DNA from 3 places in the Aquitalea sp. FJL05 genome. Region 2 is predicted to be linked to each of the others. Evidence: predicted binding sites of a transcription regulator. Region 2 holds the regulator's gene; each other region holds the start of a gene.
The links. The regulator HrcA, encoded in region 2, represses chaperone genes, less so after heat shock. The targets are predictions, from matches to a motif close to ATTAGCACTCGNNNNNNNCGAGTGCTAAT.
Positions count from the first base shown of each region.

Region 1 (5,587 bases), on a different contig from region 2:
CAGTTCATCCAGAATGCTGCAGATGCTGTTGACTACATCCAGATTGGCTTTTTCATTCCAGCCGCCAACATTATAGGTTTCACCCAGGCGGCCATGGGCTAGTACGGTGCGGATGGCGCCGCAGTGGTCTTTGACATACAGCCAGTCGCGGATCTGCTGGCCGTCACCATAAATCGGCAGCGGTTTGCCGGCTAGGGCATTCAGGATGACTAGCGGAATCAGTTTTTCCGGGAAGTGATAAGGGCCGTAGTTGTTGCTGCAGTTGGTGGTGAGTACTGGCAGGCCGTAAGTGTGGTGCCAGGCGCGTACCAGGTGGTCCGATGCAGCCTTGCTGGCGGAGTAGGGGCTGTTGGGTTCGTAGCGGTTGGTTTCGCTGAACGGGGCATCGCTATCTGACAGCGTACCGTACACCTCGTCAGTGGATACGTGCAGGAAGCGGAAAGCTGCCTTGGCTTCGCCTTCCAGTGCGCCCCAGTAAGCCCGTACTGCCTCCAGCAGGTTGAAGGTGCCCACGACATTGGTCTGGATGAAGTCACCTGGGCCGTGGATGGAACGATCGACATGGCTTTCCGCCGCGAAGTTGATAACGGCGCGGACCTTATGCTCTTGCAGCAGACGGCTGACTAGTTCCCTATCGCCGATATCGCCATGGAGGAACAGGTGACGTGGGTCGTTTTCCAGGCTGGATAGGTTTTGTAGGTTGCCGGCGTAAGTCAGCTTGTCAAGGTTGATGACTGGTTCTGTGTGGTGGCCGAGCCAGTCGAGAACAAAGTTGGCTCCGATGAAGCCGGCACCGCCAGTAACCAAAATCATTGGACGATTCCAAATAGGTGAGTAATTTCTGCTCTGATTGCTGGCATGTTAAAGTGTATGCCTACCAACCAACCGATTTAATTAGCTGGGTTGGGGAGTGTCGAATATTATAAGGCAAAATCAGGCAGCCTTTCTGTTCTCATTTCAGAGTTGGGATGTGAGCGGACAATTTTAAATTTCAATGCCCACGCAGGCCATTACTCAATATGTTGCAGATTCTCTTGCTTGCATTGGTAGTCTCATTTGTGATGGGACTGCTTCTGATTCGTTATAACCACTTGCACGCGCATTTTTCGACGGATCACGATGTCAGTGGCGTGCAGAAATTTCATGCTACCCCTGTGCCGCGCATCGGTGGCTTGCCCATCATGCTTGGATTGGTGGCCGGGTGCGCGTTGTCAGGTTTTTTGAATACAACGGCTTGGGTCTTGTTGCTGTTGCTGTCTGCTTTTCCTGCTTTTACAGCAGGATTTATCGAAGATCTGACTAAGAAAATAGGACCATTGCCACGCCTTTTGGCAACTTTCATCGCGGCTGCGTTGGGTTATTTTCTGCTAGGTGCCGGCTTGCTAAGGTTGGATATTCCGCTGGTGGATAGCTTGCTGACCCATTACTGGTGGTTGTCATTGCTGCTCACCATGGTGGCGGTGGGTGGAGTGGCTCATGCTGTTAACATCATCGACGGCTATAACGGGCTATCGGGTGTGGTGGCAGTGTTCATTTTTCTCGCCATCGCCTATGTCTGCTTCAAGGTGCAAGACATTGTGTTGATGAGCGTGTGTTTTGCCATGGTAGGAGCCATTCTGGGCTTTTTATTCTGGAATTTTCCACGTGGGTTGATTTTTGCCGGGGATGGCGGTGCTTATCTGATTGGCTTCATGATCGCTGAACTTTCTGTACTGCTGGTGGCGCGTAATCCAGCCGTGTCACCGTGGTTTCCCTTGTTATGTGTAATCTATCCTGTTTTTGAAACCATTTTTTCCATTTATCGGCGTAAGTTTTTGCAGGGGCGGGCGGTGGGCTATCCAGATGCCTTGCATCTGCATCAAATGATATATAAGCGCATGGTGCTGTGGATGGTCGGCTCGAAAGAGGCCCGTCATCTGACCCAGCGCAACAGCATGACCTCACCATATTTGTGGGTGCTGGCTTCTTTTTCGGTGGTGCCGGCCATGCTGTTCTGGAATCGCACCTGGATACTGATGCTGCTGACCTTGCTGTTTGTGCTGGTCTATCTTCGTCTGTACCGCATGATCGTTCGCTTCAAGACCCCGCGCTGGATGGTGTTGCGGCGCGACGACTCCTCTCGCTGAACTTTCAGCTGATGTTAGCAGGGGGCTGGCAAGTTTTTGCCGGCCCCCCTCTTGAAACATCCCGACCCCGTCCCTATTATTAGCACTCGTCAGGGGTGAGTGCTAAAGCCTGCCCCGCGCTGCCATCCTGGCAGTACACATTGCATTCAACAGCCACTTTGTATTTAGGAGAGATCAATGGCAATTCGTCCGCTGCACGATCGTGTTGTTATCAAGCGCCTTGAGGCTGAAGAAAAGACTGCTTCCGGCATCGTTTTGCCGGGTGCCGCCGCTGAAAAGCCCGACATGGGTGAGGTGCTGGCTGTCGGTAACGGCAAGGTTCTGGACAATGGCGAGCGCCGTCCGCTGGAGCTGAAAGTTGGCGATAAAGTGATTTTCGGCAAGTACTCCGGTCAGTCCGTCAAGGTTGACGGTGATGAAGTCCTCGTGATGCGCGAGGAAGATGTAATGGGCATCGTCGAGTAATTCCGACCCATACCGACTTCAAACGACCCTATAGAATTCTGGAGATTTGAGAATGGCTGCAAAAGACGTAAAGTTTGGTGATTCCGCTCGTGCCAAGATGGTAATTGGCGTCAATATTCTGGCTGACGCTGTCAAGGTGACCCTGGGCCCGAAAGGCCGCAACGTGGTGCTGGACCGCTCCTTTGGCGCGCCGACCATCACCAAGGACGGCGTTTCCGTTGCCAAGGAAATCGAACTGAAAGACAAGTTCGAAAACATGGGCGCACAGATGGTGAAGGAAGTGGCTTCCAAGACTTCCGACGTGGCCGGCGACGGTACCACCACTGCGACCGTACTGGCTCAGGCTATTGTTCAGGAAGGCATGAAGTACGTTGCTGCCGGCATGAATCCGATGGATCTGAAGCGTGGTATCGACAAGGCGGTGATCTCCCTGGTTGGTGAAATCGCCAAGATCGCCAAGCCGTGTGCCACCACCAAGGAAATCGCTCAGGTTGGCTCCATCTCCGCCAACTCCGATTCCGATATCGGTGAAATCATCGCTACCGCCATGGAAAAAGTGGGCAAGGAAGGCGTGATCACCGTTGAGGACGGCAAGAGCCTGAATAACGAGCTCGATGTGGTGGAAGGCATGCAGTTCGACCGCGGCTACCTGTCCCCGTACTTCATCAACAACCAGGAAAAGCAGATTGCCGCTCTGGACAATCCGTTTGTTCTGCTGTTCGACAAGAAGGTTTCCAATATCCGCGACCTGCTGCCGGTACTGGAACAAGTAGCCAAGTCCGGCCGTCCGCTGCTGATCATCGCTGAAGATGTTGAAGGCGAAGCGCTGGCTACCCTGGTGGTCAACACCATTCGTGGCATCCTGAAGGTGGTTGCAGTCAAGGCTCCGGGCTTTGGCGACCGTCGCAAGGCCATGCTGCAGGATATCGCCATCCTGACCGGCGGTACCGTGATTGCCGAAGAACTGGGTCTGACTCTGGAAAAGGCCACTCTGGACATGCTGGGCCAAGCCAAGCGTATCGAAGTGGGCAAGGAAAACACCATCATCATCGACGGCGCTGGTCAGGCTGAGGCCATCCAGGCTCGCGTTGGTGAGATCCGTCGCCAGATCGAAGAAGCTTCTTCTGATTACGACCGCGAAAAACTGCAAGAGCGCGTGGCCAAACTGGCCGGCGGTGTTGCCGTGATCAAGGTTGGTGCCGCTACCGAAGTGGAAATGAAAGAGAAGAAGGCTCGCGTTGAAGACGCACTGCACGCTACCCGCGCCGCTGTAGAAGAAGGCGTTGTGGCTGGTGGTGGCGTAGCTCTGCTGCGTGCCCGTTCCACTCTGGACAGCCTGAAGACCGACAACGTCGATCAGGATGCTGGTGTGAAGATCGTACTGAAGGCCATCGAAGCCCCGCTGCGTCAGATCGTCAAGAACGCTGGCGACGAGCCGTCTGTTGTGGTGAACAAGGTGCTGGAAGGCAAGGGTAACTTCGGTTACAACGCAGCCACCGGCGAATACGGCGACATGCTGGAAATGGGCGTGCTGGATCCGGCCAAGGTAACCCGCTCTGCTCTGCAACACGCTGCTTCTGTTGCCGGCCTGATGCTGACTACCGATTGCATGATCGCAGAACTGCCGGAAGACAAGCCGGCTGCTGGCGGCATGCCGGATATGGGTGGCATGGGTGGCATGGGCGGCATGATGTAAGCTGCTTCAGCCCTCGCTGAATCTAAAAACCCCGCACGTGTGCGGGGTTTTTTGTTTTTCTGTGCGACGGTGGGGGCGACCGACTTCTCTGGCACAATAGGCAGCAGCCTATTTCGCAAGGATGCATGATGCAATTACAGCAGCTGCTTGCCAGCATGGATGAATGGCTGGAGCCATGGCGCTACCAGGACTACGCGCCCAATGGTTTGCAAATCGAGGGCAGGGCAGAGGTGCGGCACATCATCACGGGTGTGACCGCCTCACAAGCACTGATTGATGTGGCGATTGCCCGCCGGGCGGATGCCATTCTGGTGCATCATGGTTATTTCTGGAAGGGTGAAGACGCCCGGCTGATTGGCATGAAGCGTGCGCGAGTGGCCAAACTGTTGCAGCATGACATCAGCCTGATTGCTTATCACTTGCCGCTGGACGGGCATCTGGAATTGGGCAATAACGCCACCCTGGCCAGACGGCTGGGTTGGCAGGCCGAGGGACAGACCGGTGAGCAGGGCTTGTTATGGCATGGCCGGTGGCCGGCTGCCGCGACTGCAGCGCAACTGGCTGAGGAAATTTCCGTCAGCCTGGGCCGGCAAGCGATGCTGCTGGGGCCGGCCGAGCGGCCAGTACGCCGGCTGGCCTGGTGTACCGGTGGGGCGCAGTCTTTCTTTCAAGAGGCCATCCGGCTCGGGGTTGATGCCTTTGTCACGGGCGAGGTCTCGGAGCAATGTTTCCATTTGGCCGAGGAGTATGGTGTGGCTTTCATTGCGGCCGGACATCATGTAACAGAGCGCTACGGCGTACAGGCACTGGGCGAGAAGGTTTCTCATTTACCCGGCATAACTGTTGAATTTGTCGATCTTTTCAATCCGGTTTAGACAAATCTACCCAACCGGGCTCAATTTATTTGCATAGGCGCTTCATGTCCCTACTGGTAATCAGGTAAAATCGTCTGGTTTGAAGTTTGAGCTCGGTTTCCACGTTTGAGGATGACTGTAATGAGTGAACAACAAGTCGATACGGGGCGCCGTCGGTTTCTGACGGTAGCAACCAGCGCTGTTGGGGGTGTGGCCGTTGCCGGGGTGGCAACGCCGTTTCTGATGAGTTTCTTCCCGTCTGAACGGGCAAAGGCGGCTGGTGCACCGGTTGAGGTGGATATCAGCAAGCTGGAGCCGGGCCAGAAGATCAACGTCGAGTGGCGCGGCAAACCGGTATGGCTGTTGTCCCGTACCAAGCAGCAGATTGCTGACCTGCCCAAGAACGACCCCAAGCTGGCGGACCCCAAGTCCGAAGTAGAGCAACA
Region 1 is NZ_QAJS01000005.1:109,538-115,124, forward strand. Features, by position in the region: gene rfbB (dTDP-glucose 4,6-dehydratase) at 1-813, opposite strand, end outside; gene DBR44_RS03965 (glycosyltransferase) at 1,020-2,126, shown strand; gene groES (co-chaperone GroES) at 2,304-2,591, shown strand; gene groL (chaperonin GroEL) at 2,644-4,287, shown strand; gene DBR44_RS03980 (Nif3-like dinuclear metal center hexameric protein) at 4,413-5,162, shown strand; gene petA (ubiquinol-cytochrome c reductase iron-sulfur subunit) at 5,283-5,587, shown strand, end outside.
Region 1: a site for HrcA is predicted at 2,205-2,233, ahead of groES (co-chaperone GroES). Genes of this name have one in related genera too.

Region 2 (5,587 bases):
CTGGTGGCCTTTGGAGGCGAAGAAATCCAGGAATTTCTGGCGAATTTCTGAGGTTTTCATGTCGTTTTCGTCGAGATTGAATTCGTTGGCATCGGCGTGGGGGCTGATGCTGAGCATGCTGGATTGTGTCAAGCCACAACAAGGCTGGCAAGGGCTTCGGCTCCGGCCGCGCTCAGTCTGCGCTGTCCGGCGGGAAATCTTCATCCATGGGGCTGCCTGCCATCACCTTGCGGATGATGTCCATGCCAAAGCCGCGCGCGGCCAGAAAGCGCATCTGGCGGGCTCTTTCCTGCGGGGTGTCGGCTACGCTGCCGAATTTTCTTTCCCACTGGCTGCGGGCCAGGCTCAGGTCGTCGCGATCTTCCAGTACCTGGGCGATGTCTTCCTTGCCCACACCACGCTGACGCATTTCCTGTTGCAGGCGGCGGCTACCGTATTTCTGACCCTTGATATCGGCAAACTGCTGGGCAAAACGGCTATCGGACTGCCAGTTACGCTCGGCCAGTTCGTCCAGCAGGGTGGCCAGTTGCTCTGGGCTTTCGGCAAACGGCGCGAGCCGCCGCTCCAGTTCCCGCCGGGTGTATTCCCGGCGGGACAGGAGATCGACGGCTCGCGCCTTCAGGCTTTTTTCCATCGACAAGCCGGTGCGTTTCACACGTCCAGCGTATCGTCGGCCAGCTCTTCGTCGTTCTCGGTAATTTCTACCTTGATGCCGACGGCGTCACGGATCTTGGCTTCGATTTCCTGGGCAATGGCCGGATTGGATTTCAGCCATTCGCGGGTATTGTCCTTGCCCTGGCCGATTTTCTGGCCGTTGTAGGCATACCAGGCACCGGACTTGTCAACAAAGCCATGCTTGACGCCCAGCTCGATGATTTCACCTTCGCGGCTGATGCCTTCGCCGTACAGGATGTCGAAATCAGCCTGGCGGAACGGCGGCGATACCTTGTTTTTCACTACCTTGACGCGGGTCTCGTTACCGATGACTTCGTCACCCTTCTTGATGCCGCCAACGCGACGGATGTCCAGGCGCACCGAGGCGTAGAACTTCAGTGCGTTACCACCGGTGGTGGTTTCCGGGTTGCCGAACATCACGCCGATCTTCATGCGGATCTGGTTGATGAAGATCACCAGGGTGTTGGTGCGCTTGATGTTGGCGGTCAGCTTGCGCAGGGCCTGGCTCATCAGGCGGGCTTGCAGGCCAACGTGGCTGTCGCCCATTTCGCCTTCGATTTCCGCCTTGGGGACCAGGGCAGCCACCGAGTCGATCACGATCACGTCCACGCCGCTGGAACGGACCAGCATGTCGCAGATTTCCAGTGCCTGCTCGCCGGTATCCGGCTGGGAAATCAGCAGGTCTTCCACCTTTACCCCCAGCTTCTGGGCGTAGATCGGGTCCAGTGCGTTTTCGGCATCGATATAGGCGCAGGTGCCGCCCAGCTTCTGTGCTTCGGCCACGGCCTGCAGACACAGCGTGGTTTTACCGGAAGATTCCGGGCCGTAGATTTCCACGACACGGCCACGCGGCAGACCGCCGATACCCAGCGCCAGGTCCAGGCCCAGCGAGCCGGTGGAAACCACCTGCAGGTTTTCATTGATCTGGTTGTCGCTCATCCGCATGATCGACCCCTTGCCGAACTGCTTTTCGATCTGGGCAAGGGCAGCCGCCAATGCGCGGCTCTTGTCTTCTGACGCCATGCTGTCTCCAATTGCGTGTAGTGGGACCAATAGATGGGGGATTATCGCACAAAGCCAAGAGCCGACAAATGCGAATGGCAGCTTGAAATGACGCCAACACGCGCAACATGGTATTGATGGAGAGGCTGGCCGGAATCGCCCGGTCAGGTAAAATGAGAGCATGATGAACGAGCGCGCACAACGTCTGCTGAAAACGCTGATCGAACGCTATATCGCCGATGGTCAGCCGGTGGGATCGAAAACCCTGTCCATGCTGTCTGGCATGGAGCTGTCGTCCGCGTCCATCCGCAACATTCTGGCCGATCTGGAAGGCATGGGGCTGATTGCCTCGCCGCACACTTCGGCCGGACGCATTCCCACGGCCAAGGGCTATCGCCTGTTTGTCGATCACCTGCTCACCATCCAGCCGCTGGAAGAACTGGCCATGCGCGAGCTGCAAAGCAGCCTGCAGCCGGACAGTCCGCAGCGCATTGCCCAGGCGGCGTCCACCCTGTTGTCCGACCTCACTCATTTTGCCGGGGTGGTGGTGACGCCGCAGCGTTCCGACGTGGCCTTCCGCCAGATCGAATTCCTGCGCCTGTCCGAGCGGCGCATCCTGATGATTCTGGTGACGCTGGATGGCGATGTGCAGAACCACTTGCTGTCCACCGAGCGCGATTACAGCCCCAGCGAGCTGATCGAAGCCGGCAATTTCATCAGCCAGCATTACGCCGGCCAGGGCCTGAGCGCCATTGCCAGCCTGGTGGCTACCGAACTGCGCGAACTGCAGGGCAATATCACCGAGCTGATGTCGGCCGCAGTACGTTTTGGCCAGAGCTCACTGGGCAGCCCCAGTGATGCGGTGGTGATTGCCGGCGGCATGAATCTGCTGAATGTGCGCGACCTGTCGGAAGACCTGTCGCGGCTGCGTGAGCTGTTTGCCACTTTCGAGCGCAAGACCGAACTGCTGAAGCTGCTCAACCAGGGCCAGGAAGCCCAGGGTGTGAACATTTTCATCGGCGAAGAGTCTGGTGTGATGACGCTGGACGAGTGTTCGGTGGTGACTGCGCCTTATCGCATCAACGGCCTGGTGGTCGGTACACTGGGTGTGGTCGGCCCCACCCGCATGGCCTATGAGCGGGTGATTCCCATCGTGGACATCACCGCCAGACTGGTCTCCAGCGCGCTCTCCTACTAAGCCGCCACGACGGCACCAAACGGAACCCCCTGATGAAACGATTGTTGATGGCTGCCGCCCTTGCCGGCGGCGTGATGTCTTCCCTGGCGCAAGCCGATGCGGCTTTTCTGGCCCGCCCCGATGTACAGCGCTATATCGACGAGCAGGTCGCCAGTGGCGTGTTCAATCGCCCGGAGCTGGAGGCGGTGTTTGCCAATGTGGAAATCAAGCCCAATATCATCGCCATTCTCGACAAGCCTTCCACTTCGCGGCCGTGGTATCAGTTCCGCTCCAGCTTTTATAACGAGCGCCTGCTGAAGAGCGGCGTGGCCTTCTGGCAGCAGCATGCCGCCGCCTTGCAGCGTGCCGAGCAGGTATACGGCGTGCCGCCGGAAATGGTGGTGGCCATTCTGGGCATCGAAACCAATTACGGCCGCAATACCGGCAGCTTTCGTCTGGCGGATGCGTTGTCCACCATCGCCTTCAACTACCCGCGCCGCGCCGAGTATTTCCGTGGCGAGCTGACCGAATTCCTCAAGCTGGCCAAGGAAGAGCGCATCGACCCGCTGTCGCTGAAAGGCTCTTACGCCGGCGCGATGGGCCTGCCGCAATTCATGCCGTCCAGCTTCCGCAAATGGGCGGTGGATTTTGATGGCAGCGGTCATCGCGATATCTGGAACAACGTCGACGATGCCATCGGCAGCGTGGCGCATTACTTCCAGCTGCAAGGCTGGCGTCATGGCGACGACGTGATCGTGCCGGCAGCCGTGCAACCCGGTGTGGATGTCAGTGCACTGGTGGCCGACAAATTCAATCTGCACCTGACGGTGGGCGAACTCAAGGCACGTGGCGTGTTGCCGCAGGCCCAGGTGGCCGACCAGGTGCCAGCCGTGCTGGTGCCGCTGGAAACCGCGCCCGGGGTCACCGAATACTGGCTGGGGCTGAACAATTTCTACGTCATCACCCGCTATAACAAGAGCACCTTGTATGCCAAGGTGGCACAGGAACTGGCCGCCGAACTGCGCCTGCGTTATCTGAATGCCCAGGCGCTGCAGGCGGCCCAGCCGGCCGCCACGGCAGCCGAGCCGACCCCGGCCCAGTAAGGCCGGGCCAGCCGGCAGGCGGCTCCAGCCAAAAGGAGTCGCCTTGCCGGCCAATTGCCATTAAAATCCGCCCCCATGAGCTATCAAGTCCTTGCCCGCAAGTGGCGCCCCAAACGCTTTGCCGATCTGGTCGGTCAGGAGCATGTGGTGCGCGCCCTCTCCAATGCCCTGAATGAAGAGCGGCTGCACCACGCCTATCTGCTGACCGGCACGCGCGGGGTGGGCAAGACCACCATCGCACGCATTCTGGCCAAGAGCCTCAACTGCGAAACCGGCACCACCGCCGAGCCTTGCGGCGAGTGTTCCGCCTGTCGCCAGATCGACGCCGGCCGCTTTGTCGACTTGCTGGAAATCGACGCTGCCTCCAATACCGGCATCGACAATATCCGCGAAGTGCTGGAAAACGCCCAGTACGCGCCCACTTCTGGCCGCTTCAAGGTCTACATCATCGACGAAGTGCACATGCTGTCGAAGAGTGCCTTCAACGCCATGCTGAAGACGCTGGAAGAGCCGCCGGCCCACGTCAAGTTCATCCTGGCTACCACCGATCCGCAAAAAGTGCCGGTCACGGTATTGTCGCGTTGCCTGCAGTTCTCGCTGCGCAATATGACGCCACAGCAGGTGGCAGGCCATCTGGCACATGTGCTGGAGGTGGAGCAGCAAAGCTTCGAACCGGCCGCGCTGGCCTTGCTCGGCCGTGCTGCTGCCGGCTCGATGCGCGATGCACTGTCGCTGCTGGATCAGGCCATTGCCTATGGCATGGGCGAGGTGAAAGAAGAGGGCGTGCGCGCCATGCTGGGCGCGGTGGATCGCCGCTACCTGTTTGTCTTGCTGGATGCGCTGGCGGCAGGTGATGGCCCGCGTCTGATGGCCGAGGCCGAACAGCTGGCACAGCGCGGTATCGGTTTTGACAGCGTATTGGCCGAAATGGCCGTCTTGCTGCAGCAACTGGCCATGGCGCAGACCGTGCCTGCGGCCATTGCCGATGACGAGCCAGAGCGCGAAGCGCTGTTTGCACTGGCCAGCCTGATCGCACCGCAAGATGTGCAGCTTTACTATCAGATCGCCATTCATGGCCGCAAGGACTTGGCACTGGCACCAGATGAGCACGCGGGCTTCAATATGACCCTGCTGCGCATGCTGGCCTTCCATCCGGCCCATGCCCAGCCCGACAGCGTGGCCGCGCCACGCAGTAACGCTGCAGCGGCTGTCACCCGGCCGGCACCGGCAGCGATGCCGGCCCAGTCCGATGCCGGGGCTGACGGTTCGGCTGCTGCCCGCGCCTTGCTGGCTGGTCTGGGTAATCGTAAGCCAGCCAGCCGACCGGCTGCGCAAGAGCCTGCCGCGGCGGCTGACGCCGAACCCGAACCTGCCCCCGCGCCGCTAGCCGCGCCGGCGCCACTGCCGTCTGTCACGCCTGCTGCACCTGTTGCGCCAGTGGTGCCAGTGGTGCCAGCCGAGCCCGTTGTGACTGCGCTAGCTCCGGCAGCCATTGCACAGCCCGCCCAGCTTGCCGTCGCAGACGATGAGCGCGACGACGAGGATGAGGCCGAGCCTGACAACACCGCACCGTGGGACGAGGCCGAGGCGGAAGAGGCCATGCCGGCCTATGCCATGGCCGAAGAGTCGG
Region 2 is NZ_QAJS01000009.1:45,219-50,805, forward strand. Features, by position in the region: gene alaS (alanine--tRNA ligase) at 1-60, opposite strand, end outside; gene recX (recombination regulator RecX) at 173-634, opposite strand; gene recA (recombinase RecA) at 652-1,698, opposite strand; gene hrcA (heat-inducible transcriptional repressor HrcA) at 1,859-2,875, shown strand; gene mltB (lytic murein transglycosylase B) at 2,908-3,957, shown strand; gene dnaX (DNA polymerase III subunit gamma/tau) at 4,033-5,587, shown strand, end outside.

Region 3 (5,587 bases), on a different contig from region 2:
CATTTCGTGCCATTGCCGCAGTGGTTTGGCGAGATGAATGTGGTGTGGCTGATGCTGGCCGCAGCGGTTTATCTGTTGCCCAGCGGCATGCTGTTCGAGCGGGTGCCGCGTGCCAGCTGGTGGTGTCTGTGGCTGGCCATCGTGTGGGCGCTGCAGCCGCAGCTGGTCCATGCGCTGTTTCCCGGTATGACTTATGCCACCGCGCTGGCCTGGCTGGTGGTGGCTTTGCTGGCTGGTTTGTCTTATAGCCTGCAGCAGACCTTTGGCAGTCGCGAGTTTGCGGTGTGGCTGGCGCGCGCCATCATTGTCGGCGGGCTGGTGCAGTCGCTGATCGGTCTGGCGCAACTGACGGGCTTGGCCAATAGCCTGGGCTTGTTTTATGACAGCGCCCACCCGACGACCAATATCTTTGGCCATATCGGGCAGCGCAACCAGTATGCGCATTACCTGATGTGGTCGGTGGTCAGTGGAGTGTATCTGTTTGCGGTGGATCGCCTGGCGCGTGGCTGGTTGGTGCTGCTGGTGCTGTGGCTGGGGCTGATGCTGGCCTATGCCGCATCGCGTACTACCTTGCTGTATCTGCTGGCCTTGACCTTGCTGGGTGGCTTGTGGCACTGGCGGATGCAGTCTGCGGTATCGCGCCGCTTGATGTGGGCGATGCTGCTGTCTTGTGTGGTGGTGTTTGCGGCGCAGTTTGCCTTGCCGCTGGTGAATCATCTGCTCTCTTTGCTGACACATGCCACGGTGAGCAACGCTTCGGGGGTGGAGCGGCTGGCAGCCAACGGCGATGATATGGGCTCGCGCCGGCTGGCGGAAATGGGCAAGGCCTGGTTGAGTTTCAAGTCGCACCCGCTGTGGGGGGTGGGCTGGTCGCAATATGCAGCGGAAAGTGTGCGCTTGCAGCCTTTGCCGCAATTTGCTTCTGCCGGTTTCAATAGCGGTTTGTTTACCAATTGCCATAATCTGATTCTGCAATTGCTGGTGGAAATGGGACTGCCGATCACCTTGCTGGTGGTGGGTGGCTTTGCCTGGGTGATCTGGCCTTTCTTCAGCGAGCAGGCCGAGGCTGAGGGGATGCTGGCCTTGGGCTGCATGGCGGTCACCCTGATTCACTCCATGCTGGAGTACCCACTCTGGTATCTGTATTTCCTGGCGATGCTGGTGGTGTTTGCCTCGATGTCTCCTGCGCGTACCGGTCGCGCGGGCTGGATGCTGCGGGCGTGCTGGATGCTGGGCATGCTGTTCATCGGCTATATGTCGGTGGTGACCTGGTCTACCTATAACGAGCTGGTTGGGCTCTATACCCAGACGGATAACCCGGCGCGTGATGCCAAGCGACAGCAGCGGTTGGCCGAGATCATGGAGCAGCACCCGCTGTTTGCCTACCATGCACTGAGCACGCTGGATGACTATCTGGTTGCCGACAAGAACAATCTGACGCGCAAGTTGCAGTGGGAGGAGCGGCTGACAGCTTTCCGCCCTTACCCGGATGTGATGATGAAAAAGGCACAAATGCTGGCGCTGGCCGGACGCGAGGCGGAAGCCAAGGCGACGGTGAGCACGGCACTGGCCTCATTCCCGACTTATGCCAAGGATTATCTGGACGGTATTGATGAAGAAGTCCCGGCGTGGCAGCCGCTGCGCGAGATCGCACAGCAGGTGTTTGACCGCCTGCCAGCCAAGTATCGCGGTGGCGAAGGGGAATAAGCGGTCGCTGTAAAATTGAAAAGCCCGCGCTGAATGGCGCGGGCTTTTTTCATTGCAGTAGCAGGCAATCAGTTGTCGATAACGACGCCTTCGCTCAGCGCAGTTTTCATTTTGCCGAGTGCCTTGGCCTCGATCTGGCGGATGCGCTCGGCAGAAACCCCGAACTCTGCAGCCAGCTCGTGCAAGGTGGCGCCGCCATCATCGGCCAGCCAGCGGGCTTCGACAATGCGACGGCTGCGGGCATCCAGCGATGCCAGTGCGTATTCGATGCCTTCGGTTTGCAGATGGTCGAACGCTTTGCGTTCCAGCGCACGAGTCGGTTCGTGATGGGCGTCGGCCAGCCAGTCGATGGGGGCAAAACCTTCATCGTCGCCATCGTCGGCCATCAGCGCGATATCCTGCCCGCTCATGCGGGTTTCCATTTCACGCACTTCTTCCGGCTTCACGCCAAGGTCTTCGGCGATTTGCCGGGCTTCGTTTTCACTCAGCGCAGAAAAACTGCTCTTCATGCTGCGCAGATTGAAAAACAGCTTGCGCTGCGGCTTGGTGGTGGCAATGCGCACCAGGCGCCAGTTGCGCAGGATGAATTCGTGAATTTCAGCCTTGATCCAGTGCACGGCAAAGGAAAACAGGCGTACGCCACGGCCCGGCTCGAAGCGTTTTACCGCTTTCATCAGGCCGATATTGCCTTCCTGGATCAGGTCGGCCTGTTGCAGGCCGTAGCCGGCATAACCACGCGAAATCGATACGACAACGCGCAGATGTGACAGCACCATCTGGCGAGCGGCTTCCAGATCATTGTCTTGCTGGAAGCGGGTGGCCAGCTCGGTTTCCTGTTCGGGGGTCAGCATGGGAACACTGTTCACCGCCTGGATGTATTGCTCCAGGCTGCCGCTGGACGACGGAACGGGCAAGGCAAATGTTGTGGTCATCAGTGTAACTACCTCCTTGGGTAGTGCTATGTTAGCACTCGTATATTGAGAGTGCTAGCAAGCAAAGGTTCCAGCGTCAATGATTTTTCCTATCGGGCTGATAGCTTTTTCAGTGGAAAATCGCTGGGAATATTCTGCTGGTCGACATCGGCTGAATGTCACCATAAGCGACATTCAGCCAGAAGTGAAAGGGAATGATTGTTAACGAGGTTGAATCTGCCGCAGGTGATGGTCGGAAGCCAGGCGGGCGCCCAGCATCGCCAGCAGGGCGGAAATGGCCAGCACAACAAGCAACTCGACAACGCTGAGGCCGCGTAACTGCACGGCTTCGTTGTAAAGCTGGGCAAATTCGTGGATGGCGGGGTTGGCCGTCATTACCAGCCAGCTGGTCAGCCCCCATGCGGCCAGACCGGCAAGCAGGCCCTGCCACATGGCGTGGTACATGAAGGGGCGACGGATAAAGCTGTCCGGCGCGCCAATCAGCTTGGCCACTTCGATTTCATCGCGACGGGCCAGAATCTGCATCCGTACCGCATTGTGGGTGACCAGAACCAGGGCAATGCCCAGTGCCGCGCCGAGAAACCAGGTCAGCTGTTTGCCCATCTCCACCATGCCGTACAGGCGCTTGGCCCAGCGGGCATCGAACTGGGCGGTTTCCACCATGGGCAGGCCGGATAGTTCTTTTTGCAGCATTTCCAGTTCGTGGGGTTCCAGCGTCTTGGGGGTGACTACAAAGGCGTCTGGCAGCGGGTTGTCAGTCAGACCATCACTCAGTCCTGGCAGACCGTTGCGCTTTTCCAGATCGGACAGCGCCTGCTTCTTGCCGACGAAGCTGTAACTCTGAATGCGTGGGTGTTTGGTGAGGGTGCTGGAGACGGCGGCGAGGTCGGCTTCCTCGGCTGATTGCTCCATGAACAGGGTGATCTGTGGCGTGGCGGTGAGCCGGCCAGCCCATTCCTGGATGCTGCTTACCGTCAGATAAAGCGACAAGGGCAGGGCCAGCGCGATGGATAGCATCAACAAGGTGAGCAGGCTGCCGAACGGTTGGCGCAGGATCTTCACCAGCGCCTGTCTGGCGCTTTGCCAGTTCAGATAGAGAAAGTGTTTCATGCGGCGAACTGCCCTTCTTTCAACCGGATGATGCGACGTCCGTAGTCTTCCATCAGGGTTTCGTCATGGGCGGAAATCACCACGGTCACCCCAACCTGATGGAAGGATTTGAACAGCTCCATGATGTCCAGCGCGTAAGCGCGGTCGAGGTTGGCTGATGGTTCATCTGCCAGCAGCAGGCTGGGGCGGTGCACCACGGCGCGGGCAATGCACAAACGTTGCTGTTCGCCACCAGACAGGCGAATCGGCATGGATTTTTCTTTGGACAGCAGGCCAACCTTGTCCAGTGCGGCACGCACCCGGCGTGCGGCATCACGTCGATCGAAGCCGATGATGTCCAGCGGCAACATAACGTTATCGAAGACCGAGCGATCGAACAGCAGCTTGTGGTCCTGGAATACCATGCCGATATGCTGGCGCACATAGGGAATCTGACTGCTGCGCAGCTTGGACAGATTCTGGCCGCTGACAATCACGCTGCCGCTGCTGGCGCGCTCGATGCCAGCCACCAGCTTGAGTAAGGTAGATTTGCCGGCACCGGAATGGCCGGCCAAAAAAGCCATTTCACCAGTGTCGATGGTAAAGGAAAGATTCTTCAGGGCTTCGTTGCCACCGGGATAACGCTTGGTGACCTGGTCGAACTGAATCATGCGCTGCATTCCCCTTGATCCTGAGCTGCAGGCCAGCGTATTCGCCAGGGCCTGCCGGGTGAGGTGTCGCCGGCAAGCAATCACCGGCGCGGGTCTCTATAAAGTGTGTCGATCAGTCGAACAGGGCGTCGACATAATCCTTGCTGTTGAACGGGCGCAGATCGTCGATGCTTTCGCCCACACCGACAAACCGTAGCGGAATCGGCCGCTGCTTGGCAATGGCGGCAATCACACCACCCTTGGCGGTGCCATCCAGCTTGGTCAGAATCAGCCCGGTCAGGCCCAGGGCGTCATCGAATACCTTGACCTGGCTGATGGCGTTCTGGCCGATGTTGGCATCCAGCACCAGGATGATTTCATGTGGCGCATCCGGCAGCGCTTTCTGGATGACGCGCTTTACCTTTTTGATTTCTTCCATCAGATGCAGCTGGGTCGGCAGGCGCCCCGCCGTATCCGCCAGTACGATGTCGATGCCACGGGCGGTAGCCGCCTGGATGGCATCAAAGCACACGGCAGCAGCGTCGCCACCTTGCTGGGCAATTACGGTGACATTGTTACGTTCGCCCCAGGCCATCAGCTGTTCGCGCGCAGCTGCGCGGAAGGTATCGCCAGCAGCCAGCAGCACGCTCTTGCCTTGCTGCTGATAGTACTTGGCCAGCTTGCCAATCGAGGTGGTTTTCCCGGCACCATTCACCCCAGCCATCATGATGACAAAAGGCTTCTTGCCGCTGACATCCAGCGGCTTTTCCAGCGGGTGGATCAGATCATTGAGCGAATCCTTGAGTGCGCCTTTCAGCTCACTGCCGTCTTTCAGGCCCTTCAGGCTGACGCGCTCGCGCACATCCTGCAGCAGGTGCACCGTGGCATCCATGCCCATGTCGGCGGTCAGTAGTACGGTTTCCAGCTCTTCGTACAACTCCTCATCGATCTTGCCACCGCCAAACAGGCCAGCCAGCGATTTGCCCAGTTTGTCACGGGTTTTGGACAGACCAGTCTTGAGGCGTTCGGTCCAGCTCTGCTTGCGTGCCGGCGGTTCTGCTGCGGCACTGACGGGGGGAGGAGTCGGGTTCTCCGGCGCGGGTACGGGCGCCTCAGGGATGTCGGGTGTAGCAAGCGGTGTGGCTTGCAAGGTGGCGGGAGCCGCCGCCGGGATGTCTGCCGGCTGGCTGGCTAGGGGTTCTGCAGCCG
Region 3 is NZ_QAJS01000018.1:2,193-7,779, reverse strand. Features, by position in the region: gene DBR44_RS16530 (PglL family O-oligosaccharyltransferase) at 1-1,707, shown strand, start outside; gene rpoH (RNA polymerase sigma factor RpoH) at 1,776-2,639, opposite strand; gene ftsX (permease-like cell division protein FtsX) at 2,841-3,749, opposite strand; gene ftsE (cell division ATP-binding protein FtsE) at 3,746-4,399, opposite strand; gene ftsY (signal recognition particle-docking protein FtsY) at 4,512-5,587, opposite strand, start outside.
Region 3: a site for HrcA is predicted at 2,670-2,698, ahead of rpoH (RNA polymerase sigma factor RpoH). Genes of this name have one in related genera too.